2 regions of the Fischerella sp. genome follow, and region 2 is predicted to be linked to the other one. Evidence: riboswitches for the same ligand, from Rfam matches in the RefSeq annotation. Region 2 holds a riboswitch; the other holds the start of a gene.

Region 1 (7,368 bases), on a different contig from region 2:
TAACGATCTACCAGTATTTATCACCGAAAATGGTTGTGCGGCAGAAGATGAAGTCACTGCTAATGGTGAAGTAATTGATACTGACCGCATTATGTACCTACGCCAGTATCTGAAATCGGCTCATCGGGCTATTAGTGAAGGCTACCTTTTGAAAGGGTATTTTCTTTGGAGTTTCATGGATAACTTTGAGTGGGCTTGGGGATATTCCCGGCGTTTTGGAATTATCTATGTAGATTACAGTACTCAACAACGCATTCCCAAAGCTAGCTTTGAATGGTATGCAGAGTCTATCCGTCAAAACAGTGTCGTTTGAGCTTGGTGTCTTTGTGGTGAAAAAGAAAATTTTTGAACCACTAAGACACAAAGACACCAAGAGGTTCTACTCGCTTTTACAAAGGTGGTTTAGGTCGATTTGGAGATGATTCTGCTGGAAGTGTGCGAATTTGCTGAGCTGTAGCTGCTAACCTCTGATTTTTTCTTGTTTAATTAAGGGTACGCTATGTTGCCTAATGATTACAATAAGTAACTATTTGTGTCAATTTATATTAGTTATAATTAATAAAGTTTCTGAATTTACAAATATCGGTAACAAATTATCGCTGAAACCAAATCCCGTAATGTTTTAGATTACAATTTAGTCAGAGATAATATTGTTTTCCCTACTCTCTTGTTTAAGAGTGTTATCACTATTATTAAGTGAGTTAACCAGGTACTGGCTGGAAGTGCGATCGCTGCTTGTCTGAAGTTATCAAACATTATGTTTAAACAAGATTTTTGTTAATTTTGGGTTGAACCAGTTTGCAAGTCAAGTGCTTGTTTATGAAGCCAAATCTGATGAAATAAAGTAGGTTTGGGCGTAATTTTAGATTTGCTAAATCTTAAAAACAAACGGTTTATTGTCCTCACTCTTTCTACCATATTTAATATCATCCAATTGGCGTAAATTTGGATAGAAAACAGGTAGAAAGTTCATTTGTTTATGCTATAAATCCGCACAATTATTGTGAAGAATTAAGACAGTAACAGATATAAAACATTACCATTGATAGTATGTTTAAAGTGAAAGTTTAGACGGGTTATTGTCTCTCTTTGCTTGGGGAACTCAGCTTATGAAAAGGAGACATAGATGAAGGTTGGTATCCCAAAGGAAATCTACCCTGGCGAATGTCGCGTGGCAGCTACGCCAGATACAGCGAAGCATTTGCTGAAGCTTGGTTTCGATGTGCTGATTGAGTCTGGTGCGGGCGAAAGCGCAAACTTTGCAAATGATGGTTACACAGAAGTTGGATGCAAAATTGTTCCGGATGCCCCAACTCTATGGGCAGAGGCGGATATTGTACTCAAGGTTCGTCCACCGCAGATGCACCCAGAACTCGGCAAGCATGAAGCCGAATTGCTTGATGAGGGGAATACGCTGATTGGCTTTATCTGGCCAGCCCAAAATCCGGATTTGCTTGATAAACTGGCTGCACGTAAGGCTACGGTGCTGGCAATGGATGCAGTACCGCGCATTACCAGGGCACAAAAGCTGGATGCCTTGAGTTCAATGGCAAATCTCGCTGGCTACCGGGCTGTGATTGAGGCTGCTAACCATTTTGGACGCTTCTTTGGTGGACAGATTACAGCAGCTGGAAAAGTGCCGCCCGCAAAGATAATGGTAATTGGTGCAGGTGTAGCTGGACTGGCAGCGATCGGTACTGCTAAAAGCTTGGGTGCAATTGTCCGCGCTTTTGATACGCGTCTTGTGGTGAAAGAACAGGTGCAGAGTCTGGGCGCAGAGTTTCTTGAACTCGATTTCCCAGAGGAAGGCACGGGTGAAGGCGGCTACGCCAAGGTGATGAGTGACGAATTTATTAAGGCTGAGATGGAACTGTTCGCCGCTCAGGCTAAAGAGGTTGATATCATTATTACAACGGCGCTCATCCCTGGTAAAAAAGCACCTGTGCTGATTACTCAGGAAATGGTTGAGAGTATGAAGGAGGGATCGGTAATTGTCGATCTGGCTGCCGAACAAGGTGGTAATTGTGCGTGTACTCATCCTGATGAAGTTTACCGTTACAAGGGCGTGACAATCATCGGTCTGACTGACTTTCCCAGCCGCATGGCTCAGCAGGCAAGCCAGCTTTATGGCACCAATCTTTACCATCTCCTTGAAGAAATGGGTGGAGGTAATAATTTTAAGGTCGATCTACAAGATGAAGTTGTCCGGGGTGCCTTGGTAGTTCATGCTGGAGAAATTACATGGCCTCCACCAAAGCCCGAGAAGAAAGCAGAGGAGCAACAGAAACAGCCATCCTCTACTCCCCCAATCTCCCCAACTCCCCAAATCCCTATTGCCCCATCTCCAGTTCCCAGTGCTTCAGAATCGAAAAGTAGGGCTGACCTATGGCTGCTCCTTATTGGTTTAGCCTTATTTGGTATTGGTATAACTGCACCTCCTTCGTTTCTGTCTCACTTGATTGTGTTTGTCCTAGCTTGTTTCGTTGGCTGGCAAGTGATTTGGAACGTGAAACCTGCTTTGCATACACCGCTGATGAGTGTCACCAATGCGATTAGCGGCATCATTATTATTGGCGGTATGCTGCAAATCTCTGGGGGAATGAGTTCATCTACTACTATCCTTGGTGCGATCGCCATCTTGGTCGGAACCATTAACATTTCTGGTGGCTTCCTAGTCACCCAACGCATGCTTAGAATGTTCCAAAAGTGAAGGAAACTATGTCTAATAACCTACTGACTGTGGCGTATATTGTGGCTAGTGCCTTATTCATTCTCAGCCTTGGGGGACTATCCGATCAGGAGACTGCTCGCAAAGGCAATATTTACGGCATCATTGGCATGGTTATCGCCTTTGTTGCTACTGCGCTTTCGCTAGATTTGACAGCATACGGCACTTTGGCATCAGTTGTCATTCCAGGAGCGATTATCGGTGCAATCGTCGCCTCTCGCGTGGCGATGACTTCAATGCCGGAAATGGTGGCTATGCTGCATAGTTTTGTTGGTGTTGCAGCAGTTTTGGTGGGCATTGCCAATTATCTCCAACAGTCGCGATCGCTCACCGGCATTGAGTCCACAATTCACCAAATTGAAATTTTTGTGGGTGTGTTCATCGGTGCTGTTACTTTCACAGGTTCGATAATTGCCTTTGGTAAACTGCGGGGCATTATCAGCAGCAAACCTCTACTTCTGCCAGCGCGTCACTTCCTTAACTTGAGCATGATAGCAGCTTCACTATGGCTGGGTTCTCAGTTCTTAGCAGCAGAAAACCTCAGTGGACTGCAACCGCTATTAATTATGTCTGCGATCGCCTCAGTTTTAGGTATTCATCTCGTGATGGCGATCGGCGGTGCTGATATGCCGGTGGTAATTTCAATGCTCAACAGTTACTCTGGTTGGGCTGCTGCTGCTGCTGGCTTTATGCTCTCAAACGATTTGCTGATCATTACCGGGGCGTTGGTGGGTAGTAGCGGTGCCATCCTCAGCTATATTATGTGCAAGGCGATGAATCGTTCCTTCATCAGCGTGATTCTAGGTGGCTTTGGTGCAGAGACAAATGGCACAACAGCAGCGCAAAGCGCCGAACAACCTGGAGGTGAAGTCACCGCCACGACAATCGAGGATACCGTCGAACTTCTCCAACGTGCTAAGAGTGTTGTCATCGTTCCTGGTTACGGCATGGCAGTAGCTAGGGCGCAGCACGCTGTATCGGAACTTGCGAAATTACTGCGCGATCGCGGCGTCCAAGTTCGCTTTGGCATTCATCCGGTAGCTGGTAGAATGCCCGGACACATGAACGTCCTTTTAGCTGAGGCGAATGTGCCCTACGACATTGTACTAGAAATGGATGAGATTAATGAGGATTTCTCAAAAACTGATGTAGTGCTGGTGATTGGTGCTAACGACACAGTTAACCCCAGTGCGTTAGAAAATCCCAATAGCCCCATTGCTGGGATGCCTGTAATGGAGGTTTGGAAAGCTGGTACTGTGGTGGTGATGAAGCGCAGTATGGCTAGTGGCTACGCTGGTGTTGAGAATCCCCTGTTTTATAAGAGCAACACCCACATGCTATTTGGCGATGCTAAGAAAAATCTTGATGCGATCGTCGGAAAAGTTGCCCTGCTGAGTGAGGAAAGTGTTGACTTGCGCCAACCAACAAAAGTCGCATTTTCAACTTAATCAAGTTTTCTTTGTGTCTTTGTGTCTTTGTGGTTCATTATTAACCACCAAGACACAAAGACACCAAGTCAAATCATAACCCACCTTAACCAATACCCTAGCCGAGTTAAACTTCTATATTTGTTCAGTAACTTTAACTGGTTCGTGACCAAACTTCATCAATTCGTAAAGATCCGAGGCATATAAATCTTCATGACTTGGCTCATCAGTTTGGCTTGTTGCCACAATTGGATCGCCGTAAGCTTTAGTTTTACCTATTAGCAAAAGTTTTTTGCCTGCACACTCTCCAATTTGTTTAAATTGGTGATCGGGTAAAAAATCTACATCACTAAAGAAAGCACGATTTGTTATGGGCATTTTCCCTCCTAAGTTCTTACACAATATCCTGCCTCAACGAAAGGATTAATAAGTGTGACGCCTGTAGATGCAACTGATACTTTCCTGACGGGAAGTCTTCCACGCAAGCGTCTTTTTCTAAGGGGACTTAATGCTGATAGTTTTACAGCTGGTTTTTGTACCCCTTTGATAATCAGTTATAAAAACGCTTTGTGGGAGGATTGAGACTTTAATTTGATTAATCTGTCTATGCAAATTTGACCGTAGCTTAGTGCTTTAGTCTCCGTTAGAAAACAGAAAGGTTCGCTATCCTGATTTCCTTGTGAGTCTATGTAGTCAACGGCAATGCCGTTCGATTCTTTGGTGGTTATGAGAATCCACTGTTTGTAATTAATCATCCTAGCTTCCGTGTACTTGTAGCGGTTGGCAATGTGGGTCAATAAACATCTGCTAATGTTGACAGCAATGCCAGCTAGGAGACCATGAAGACACCGGCTGAAAGTAAGCTGATGTCAAAGGTACTCCTTCCAATGCCGACGGAGTTAGCTGACGGGCTAAGACTGGAAGGTGTCTCTCTCAGTTTCAGATTCGCCCCAATGATTGGTTCCTCCGCTTCTAATCCAGGTCTGATGTTTACCAACAATGAGCCTGGATTGAATTAGGCTGTTTTACCCACTTAATTAATAAACATATACTGGGATGACTCAACAGTCAATAAGCAAAACTTTGTGCATTTTGCTGAAAATTTATCCTGCTTTGTATTATTTTCATCAAATCGGATAGGCGACTACCTGATTATAAAGCTGGTATTAAATTCTGGGCGTTGCTGAATTTGGTCATGAATTATGTTTGCATACATTTTTGTAGCTCGATGCCAAATCATTGTAGAGACGTAGCAATGCTACGTCTCTACTTTATTTTTTAACAGATTCCAGTTTATTGACTCGCTGTTCTAATTTTTGGACTTGTTGCTTCAATTCTACAAACAAAGTTGCTAGTCTATCAAACATCTTGTCTCGTTCTTGTTGAGAGAGGTTTCGTCTAGAAGGCTGTGGCGGAGTTAATGTTGTTCTTGGCGATGGAGAACGATTTTGACCTAGCTGAGATTCTATCTGATTTACCTGTGACTCCAAACGATTTAAATCCGCTTCTAAGTTGCTGAGACGAGATTCAACTTGCTGTGATGCGGCGGGGTGCGAAAATAAACCGCTCCAGATAGTAATAAATACTAACACTCCAACTAACACTAGCACCCCAATTTTTTTCACTGCTTTGCTCCCGTGATGAGTTATGAGTTTCAAGTTTTAACTCTTAACTCTTAAGCCTGTTGCTACCGATCAACTTCGAGGCTCAAAAAAAGTCTCTGCTAAAAACCTGGGGTGCGCTACTTAAGATTTACGCGATTCACACAACGTTCATAACGCACCCTAAATTTAATTGTCAGATATCAGTTGCGAAAACAACCTCTGCCAGTCGATAGAATTAGCGTGATTTTCTCCTTCTTTGACTTCAAAAGTAACGTTACATGCCTGTGGTTGTTGTAGCACTTGCACGCAAATTTCTGCCACATCCTCACGGCTAATTTTGCCCCTAATGTTATCGCCTTGCTCGAATATTAATGATTTACCTCCAGGTTCTTCTGTCAACGCACAAGGTCTAATAATTGTGTAAGGAATTCCGCTTTCTCTCAAACTATCCTCGCCCCTTAGTTTCCAAGTCAAAATTCCGCCCAATTGGTCATTTAATCTTACTGCTGGTGGTTCTTCCTCTAAATTAATTCCGGGACGACCAGGACGAGTGACACCAGCAGAACTAACAAGAATAAATTGTGGTAAAGTTTCCCCGCCATAGGCTTTTATTGATTCGACTTGCAAGGTAAAACCACCAGTTGAAAAGTGCGGATTTAATTCGCCATCGTATTCAAATTTGCTCAACATGAGTTGAAACGAAGAGATTTTACTGGCGTCTATGGGTGGGGAATCTTGCAAAGTTTTAGCCCGAAATACAGGAATCAAATCTGCAAAAGGAATGCGAACATCTATCCAGGTATTTGCTACTGTGTCGAAAGAATAGCTATAACCAACGCCATCCCATCTTGTATCTGTACGCAAAAAGAACTTATAACGTTTGCCATCTCCTCTGACGCGCAATTCTATGCCTTCATAGCCAGTTAAATTGAAGGCTGGAGAGAAATTTTTAGTTCTAACAGATGCAAATCCTCCAGAATTGGCGGTGGAAACATTACCAGCAAATAAAGCTGTACCTTCTACTAATTGAATAGTACTTTCGCTGACGCCACCCATGACGACATCATCCACTGCACCCCAAATATTTTTCACTTCTGTTGAGGGATTGGTGAAATCAAATAAAAGTTTTTCTCCTGCTTTTGGCAAAGACTTGGCAGCAGCTTCTACCAAGTTTTTTACACCTCGATATTCCACATTGTCTGGGGTGTCGCCAACGATTTCTGGTTGATAAAATTTGACACCTTGATAGTATTTTTCTCGTTCGGGAGTATCTCCTTCTACTGGTTGCACTCGTACTGCTGTACAACAAATCACGGCTTGGATGTTAGCCATGACTAGGGGCGTCAAAGTTTCTGGCTTAGTGATATCTGCAACTACTAAGTCAGTACTATCACCAAGAATAGTCCGGGCTTTGTCAATATCGCGTACGAGCGATCGCACTTTATAACCCTGTGCTACGAGTCGCCTTACCACTCGCTTACCAACTCCACCCGTTGCACCTGCCACTAATATTACACCCACTTGTTTCGCTCCATCAGGTTTGTCTTGACGATCCTTGCTACGACCTTGAAATAAATCCTGTATCCAGTTGACTAAAGGTATTACTTCA
Region 2 (7,368 bases):
AACTAATCAAATAGTAAAAAATCTTAAGGCTTGGACTGCCTCTGGTAATAATCGCAAGCTAATGTAAACAGTACTGCTAAACCAGTAATTGCCAAACCTACTAAAGGATGTTGTCCTTGGCTGACAGCAAAGGATGTAACTACACCAGCACCCAAGGCAGCAGTAATTGCAGCAGTCAGCAAATCGTTTTGAGAATTGCGATTATACATGTTGATTTTCCAGAGTGAATTTTCTCAATTTCAGGAATTATGCCCTCACCAAAATAACACTCTGTTTTTTGATTTTTTCCCTTTTGGGAAATATCGCAATTAAGCTTTACTTTTATTAATGTTGAGATAAAATTTAAAGCCGACGAATATCAATTTTCTTGATTATTAGGTGATAACTAGAAAGGCATAAATAAACTAAAAACAGCGCGGGCTAGAAGCCAACCCCACAATATTATTAAAGCTCTTGTGGGGTAGGCATCCTGCCCGCCGGTATAAAATACAAAATATTTTACGTTTAATTTTTATTTAGAAGTCCCTTAGCGATTTGTCATTAATAGATATTCGGTATATATCCTGATTTTGTCACTTTTTTACTCCTGTTTTGTCACTTTTGTAGTGGCAAAATTTAGAATGATTGACAATTTAGCTTTTCCCGTACTGACAAAACAAAAGAATCCATGATTGCGGGCATATTGCCCGCATTATCTTATTTATGTACCTCATCAAGAGGTTGAACGGTAATTTTAGTAACCCACATGAATCAAGCAAATACAAAAGAATCCAAGTAATAAACTCAATAGCTACATGCAAAATGTCGGGGTAGACAAAATCAAATCGCAATATGCCCAACGGCAGGTTGTCTACCTCTTGGGTGCGGAGCGTTGAAAACCCCCACGATTGTGGCGAAGCAATCCATGCCAGTGCTGTCTGGAGAGTCGAACGAGCGCACTGTGAACTGGCTGTGACACAGGCAATCAACACGCCTGCCAAGGCTAATGACCTCAAACTTGTCGTGCGTAACACTGGCACAAACGGCAAGAAAATCAAAATTGACCGGGTCTACGTGGTAGTAACCTACAGCACTAGTACCTCTAGAGCAAACAACACACCCCTACTCGCGGTGTCCGCCATCCCAGTCATGGGCATGATGACTGTAGCGTTCAGCCTCAGCCGTCGACTAAAAGCGTAGCACCGTTAGGGGAAACCGCAAAAAGGGTTTGCTCCTCTAGCTAGCTTTGCCGCTCTAGTTTTTTTCTACTGTTGTTGTTCGGGTTGTTCTGTTGATTGAGAATCATTTTCTGCGTCAATTTTTTGAGTATTTCCTGCTTTTACCCAACCTTCTTGATCGCTATTTTCTAAGCGAATTTTTTGCCAAGTTTTATCACTATTTTCTTCTAAAATGATGACTTTTTGATTATAAGCTACTCCACCGATGCTTTCTGCTTCTGGTGTAGGTTCCTTCCGTAAAGTTAAGCCTTGTTGCCAGGTAACACGAGCTGCATAGGCTCCTGGTGGCAATGCTACTGGTGATTCTTCTTTCTTTGATATTTCTGTGGTATTTGAAGTTGATGAAGTAGATTCTTCTAAAGAAGCTTCAGTTGAAGAATTAGGTGTAGTGTTTGATGCTGGATTTGGAGATTGCTGAACTTGTACTTTTGCTATAGGTTTATCATTGGCAAAGATGGGTTTGGGAGGAGTTATGGAAACTCGATTCATGAAATAAAGTGCCGTTGCAATTCCGCCACCAATTAAAATAGCGATCGCCAATAAAATCCCAAGCGTATATTTTAATATTTGAGTCAACATATTTACAATTTCAGCAGCAAAGTTAGGAGTTAGTAGATTCAGTGTGAATAAACGTATTTTTCGTGGTGACTGTTAGTGGATAGTGGTTAGTGGTTAGTGGTTAGTAGATAGTGGTTAAAAACCAACTACTGTACGGGCGAACGTAACAGCGCCCCTACTAACTACTAACTACTAACCAATGTACAGACGTGCCATGGCACGTCTCTACAACTACTAACTGACCTGATATTTATGTTTACTCACACCTAGTCAACTTACTAACTCGCTATTTTAGCTGGCGTTGTATGCGATCGCTTAACGGACTGTGTTTAGAAGCTAAACGTGCTCTGCCAGCGGCAGCCCATTCTTGCAGTTGCTGAATTTGCTCAGTGGCAGTACGGGCCAAAGGTATAATTTGGCTGGCAGCTTCTAAAATGTCGTCGGTAGTAAAGTCGCGGTTTTGGCTAAAGCCGATGTGCATGGCTTCAATTAAAGTTTGTTCTATTTCCGCCCCAGAAAAATCGGGTGTTTCGTATGCTAACCTGTCGATGTCGTAACTTTTGATGTTATGGGCACGCAGGCGCGACAAATGCACGTTGAAAATTGCTTTTCGTTCTTCTTGGGTGGGTAAACCGACGAAGAAAATTTCATCAAATCGCCCCTTCCGCAGCATTTCTGGGGGTAAGGCTTGGATATCGTTGGCAGTAGCGACGACAAACACGGGTGAGTTTTTTTCGGATAGCCAGGTAATAAACGTACCAAACACGCGGCTAGTCGTTCCCGCATCTCCTTTGCTACCAAGTCCAGAAAAAGCTTTATCGATCTCGTCTATCCACAACACACAAGGAGCGAGGGCTTCGGCTACTTGGATCATTTGCCGCGTGCGGGATTCTGATTCACCTACCAACCCGGCAAACAATCGTCCCACATCTAGGCGGAGTAGGGGTAGATGCCAGTGGTGGGCGATCGCTTTTGCTGTTAATGATTTTCCCGTTCCTTGAATACCCACCAACAGCAAACCGCGCGGGTGAGGTAAACCATACTGTCGAGCTCGCTCAGTAAATGCTCCTCCCCGACGAAGCAACCAGTCTTTCAGGTTATCTAGTCCCCCGATATCAGAAATCTGCTCAGTGGCCGGGATAAAATCAAGGATTTGGGTTTGGCGGATAGTTTGGCGCTTTTCTTCCAATACCAGATCCACATCTTCGCTTAGTAGTTCACCGTGGGTGGCGATCGCTCTTGACAAAACTCGACGAATGCGATCCATACTTAGCCCTTGACAAGAGCGCACCAAGTCATCTAAAAACTTACCCGAGGGAGAGTGCCCGGTAGCTAGCAACAAACGTTCTACTTCTGCTCGAATTTCTGTAGCAGAGGGTAAAGGAAACTCCACAACCGTCAAAACTTCTGTTAAATCGTCAGGAATGGCAACTCTAGGCGACAGCAGAACAATATTTTTTGGTTGGGACTTAAGAAGTCTGGCTAAATTGCGGAGTTTACGAGCAATTGCCACATCCTCTAAAAAGCGGTGATAGTCACGCAGCACAAACACCCCTGGTGCATTTGCGGGAATTTTTTCCAAAAATTCTAATGCTTGCAGGGGGTTACGCCGCCCAAATCCCTGATCGTTGGGGTTTCCCTGGTAGCCATCCACAAAATCCCAAGTATATACTGGGCGATTACCCTGATTAGTAGCTTCTTCCTTGATTAATGCTTCTACCCGTTCTTCTTCATAAGTGGGAATATAAATTAAAGGATAGCGGGCGCGCAGCAGGAGTTTGAATTCATCACGGAAGGTCATAAGTAAATATTGATGAGTGTTTGTTATGTGGTCTTTATATTTGATTCTTGCGGCTACACCAACGAAGCCTGTCTACATCCAAAATAAGACAACATTTGTATTATCCGTCTTCAAAACTTCTGATGATTAGCAATCGCCTGAATAGGGTACATGCACCTCTTGTAAACTTTGTCAATCATTAAATCCTTTACGCAGCCCTTTCAACGCATAAATCTGCTCTTGGTGTCTTAGTGTCTTGGTGTTTCAAAAATTATTTTTTCACCACATAGACGCGCAGCGGCTTCCCGCAGGGTAGGCACAAAGACACAAAGATTACTAAATAACCCTCAAAGCTGGCTCTTGGGAATCTCTTCGCGAGATTCGATCACCAATTGCATGGTTTCAACTGCTAAATCGCGTAAATCTTTATTAAGAAAGACAATTCCATTTGAACCAAACCAGCGGTCAAAGACAGCGACATATCGTCGATCGCCTTCTACGAATCCTTGCATAAACTTGTAGAGAGTATAGTTTACCGAGTCGAGGAATCTAGAGTTATTCTCGGGAACCATGCAGGCAATACCTTCTCTAGAATAAGGGCGATCGGGTACGACTTGAAAAGCATCTGGGTTTTTTGTTGTTCCCAGCCATCCCTCTAAAAGGATACTATCTGATGCGAAAGCATCTATTTTTCCTTGTTGCAAAGCCGCGTATCCTTCTGCCCTATCCTTGAGATATACCAGTTGAGCTTTGGGTTGTACTCGCTTTAGTGCTAGTTCGTTGGTGGTTTGCCCAAGCACACCGATGCGCTTACCAATCAAAGATTGAGGAGAACCTAAATTACTCCCCTTCTTTACTAACAACTGGGTGCCAGTCGCGCCATAGCTAACCGAGAAATCCACCTTTTTATCTCTTTCCCAAGTAAAGCTGCTGGCATCGCAAACAATATCAACTTGTCGGTTAAGAATTTTTGGGATTCGTTCCGCCGGTGTCAGTTGTACCAATTTTAATTGGATTTTTTTTCCTAGTTCTTTTTCTAACTGTTGTTTAATCAAATTCAACATATCTACTGAATAGCCAACCAACTGCCCCTGACTGTTGGTATAAGCAAAAGGAATCGCATCTTTACTAGTTCCTGCTGTTAGTACACCTGTACGAGTTACTTTTTCCATGACAGTTTCTGCTTGAGCAAGAGCAGGTGTTAAGGCTGCAAACAAAACACTCACAGTAGCGATCGCGAATTTTTGATACATATTTCAACCTTCCGAATATCATTTTCGGTCGGCTTATTTTACAAGGATGTCAAAAAGTAGTAAAGCTCACTTTTTCTTTGTTTCAGACAGATTAGGATTTTTTAATTCATAACTCTTACCCTGAAAATTAAGTTTTGTAAGTCTAGGGAAAGAACTATAAAGAACCATATTTAGCTTGAGATAGATATACAAATTTGAGAATCATATGTTACTTTATTCTATTAAGTAGAGTAAGTCAGCCTAATCTGGCGAATCGTAATTATTAACGCTGGAGCGGAGGAACCATATTTTGGGGCGTATCTCTTTTGAGAAGGGTATCTCTCAACCCTAGCCCGTCAGCTAACTTCGTAGGCATTGAGAGGAGACTGAAGAGGCAGCATATTTATAATGTGAAAACCTCATCAGTGTCCTTGGCTGGTACTGCTCGGAATTTTTGTACCTGAGCTTAACTGAATTGGGGTTGCAATGGCACAACTAAATTTGGCTGCGATCATTGCAGTAGCTGGGCAGGTAGCCTGGAAAAAGACAAAACCTGTACTTGTCAGGGATGTTGTCTTACTGCCTATCCTTGGTTTCTTGGGAATTATCCTGTTGTGGTGGGTTGTTGCTCTTGTTAACCATGAATTAATGCCCACCCCACCGGAAGCGCTAGCTGCCAATCTGGATTACATCTTAAACCCCTTCTATCAAAGGGGGCCAGGTAACCTAGGGATTGGTTGGTTGTTGCTAGCAAGTTTGCGACGAGTGTTGCTTGGCTTTCTCATCGGTGTTTCTAGCCGTATTAGTGATTGGCTTAACTGGTTTACTGCTTGATTTTGCTGTGAGCAAAGTTGAAGAATTAGTAACTCACCGCCCTAGAACTTCAAACTAACAAAAAACCTTTGGTTCATACCAAGACGCTAACTACAGCTTTGCGTGAAAGAGTAGTGATTTGACAATAAAGGTTTTGACCCTAGCGATCCAATAGGTTATCTCAACAGTTTTGAAATTAGAGCCAACGCTCCCACTCGTTTTTACATGTCTTAATTAACTGCGATCGCAATAATTGATGTAGCAATTTGTTACAACACTTTGCTTTTTGAAATACTAGCAAATACCTGAATGGTGATACCTAGAAAATAAAAATTTTCGGTTGAGTTTCAGAGTTTCCTAAACATTCTTTTGACTCTTATTTCCCGCAAGATTGTAAAAAATTCTTCTAACCCGGAGCTTCCCATGACTAAATCTACCTTATCCTCCATAAATCCTAACGAGCGAACCTTCCGCAACACTCCTTATATGTCTGATCGCATTGTATTGATGACTAATGGCCCAGCTGCTAAAATTGGGGAGATATTAGAAGTGTCGTTTTCTCATCCACGCGATCGCGCCCAAATGCGAAACTCAAAAGAGTATTACGAACTCCGTAATTACGCTTTGAATTTTTTGGATAAATATTTTACTCAGGATGAGTAAATGGCTCTATCGTCTACAATCGTTTTGTAAGTGGGTAGCCTAATTCAAATCCAACAAATCTGATTTGGAGCGGAGGAACCAATATTTGGGGCTAATCTTGCGAAAACAGTGAAGAGTCAAGAGTGAAGAAATTCCTCAACTTTCCTCATTCTTTCTTCTGGAGAGAGACACCTTCCAGTCTTAGCCCGTCAGCTAACTTCGTCGGCAATGGAAGGAACCCCGAAAACTTTGGCTGTAATAGCAGTTTGTATAGGGGTTTCTTTTACCAATCTGAATCATTAGTCATTAGTCATTGCCCAACAATTGTGTACAGATGACCCTTACGGGTACTCTACCTTGAGCCGCGCTGCGCGCGTCTACGCCAGTCGCACCCTGCACCGAAGCCGCCCTGTGGGCATCTACATGGGGGACTCACCGGCCCCCACGACCGACAGGGAGTGGGGATTGGGGGCTTCGGGGTCCCCTCTGGGGTTGGGGGAGGAACCCCCTATAAGTGCGCGCTGGCTCACAAATGACATAATGACAAATGACAAAATCTAAAATTGGTTAACCCGCTTCTTCTTCGTTGTTTATTTTCTGGGAGAGAAGTGAAAGCTGTGAACATTAAGCCAATGTTAGTGCGTTTGCAAAACGCAATGAGTAGAAATGACCTAATTGAGCAAATGGTATTGCTCTGGAACCCAATAACATCTTTTTGTGAGCAAGCCGAATCTGCTAAATCAATCAATTTGATTGTTGGCTATAACAGTTCTCCTAATAGTCACACAGCCTTGGATATCAGTTTATTGATAGCCCACCAAACACGTCTAGCTACAAAAGCAAACGTTACAGTTCAAGCCGTATACGTGTTAGAAGACTATCAAACTGGTGATTTTTTTGATGTATTGCCAAAAAAAGAAGTCGTTAGTAGTGGATTAACCGATCAGATTCCATTAGAAATTTCTGCGAATTCTACATCACAAAGAAGCTCTACCCCCGTCTTAACTCCAACCAATAAGTTCGCAAAAGCTGAGCATATTTTATGGCAAGCACGTTGTTTGGCTGAGGAATGGCAGAGTTCTTTCAAAGCGCATCTGCGATTTGGTTGCATTGCTGACGAACTGAA

Evidence for each region. Region 2 has a riboswitch for cyclic di-AMP ahead of HXY43_RS03520 (nitrate ABC transporter, permease protein). Riboswitches for the same ligand answer to the same signal wherever they lie in the genome.
Region 1: another riboswitch for cyclic di-AMP. It lies ahead of HXY43_RS07655 (hypothetical protein); the one in region 2 lies ahead of HXY43_RS03520 (nitrate ABC transporter, permease protein).

The regions. Positions count from the first base shown of each region.
Region 1 covers NZ_JACAEU010000051.1:16,073-23,440, forward strand. The annotation lists gene HXY43_RS07640 (GH1 family beta-glucosidase) at 1-313, shown strand, start outside; gene pntA (Re/Si-specific NAD(P)(+) transhydrogenase subunit alpha) at 1,127-2,710, shown strand; gene pntB (Re/Si-specific NAD(P)(+) transhydrogenase subunit beta) at 2,719-4,176, shown strand; gene HXY43_RS07655 (hypothetical protein) at 4,291-4,533, opposite strand; cyclic di-AMP (ydaO/yuaA leader) riboswitch at 5,029-5,171, opposite strand; gene HXY43_RS07660 (hypothetical protein) at 5,427-5,780, opposite strand; gene HXY43_RS07665 (CIA30 family protein) at 5,946-7,368, opposite strand, start outside.
Region 2 covers NZ_JACAEU010000022.1:7,294-14,661, reverse strand. The annotation lists gene HXY43_RS03545 (hypothetical protein) at 24-209, opposite strand; gene HXY43_RS03540 (hypothetical protein) at 832-1,179, shown strand; gene HXY43_RS03535 (SH3 domain-containing protein) at 1,245-1,796, opposite strand; gene HXY43_RS03530 (AAA family ATPase) at 2,062-3,576, opposite strand; gene HXY43_RS03525 (amino acid ABC transporter substrate-binding protein) at 3,903-4,808, opposite strand; cyclic di-AMP (ydaO/yuaA leader) riboswitch at 5,036-5,177, shown strand; partial or broken gene HXY43_RS03520 (nitrate ABC transporter, permease protein) at 5,274-5,576, shown strand; partial or broken gene HXY43_RS03515 (ABC transporter ATP-binding protein) at 6,084-6,263, shown strand; cyclic di-AMP (ydaO/yuaA leader) riboswitch at 6,305-6,482, shown strand; gene HXY43_RS03510 (universal stress protein) at 6,875-7,368, shown strand, end outside.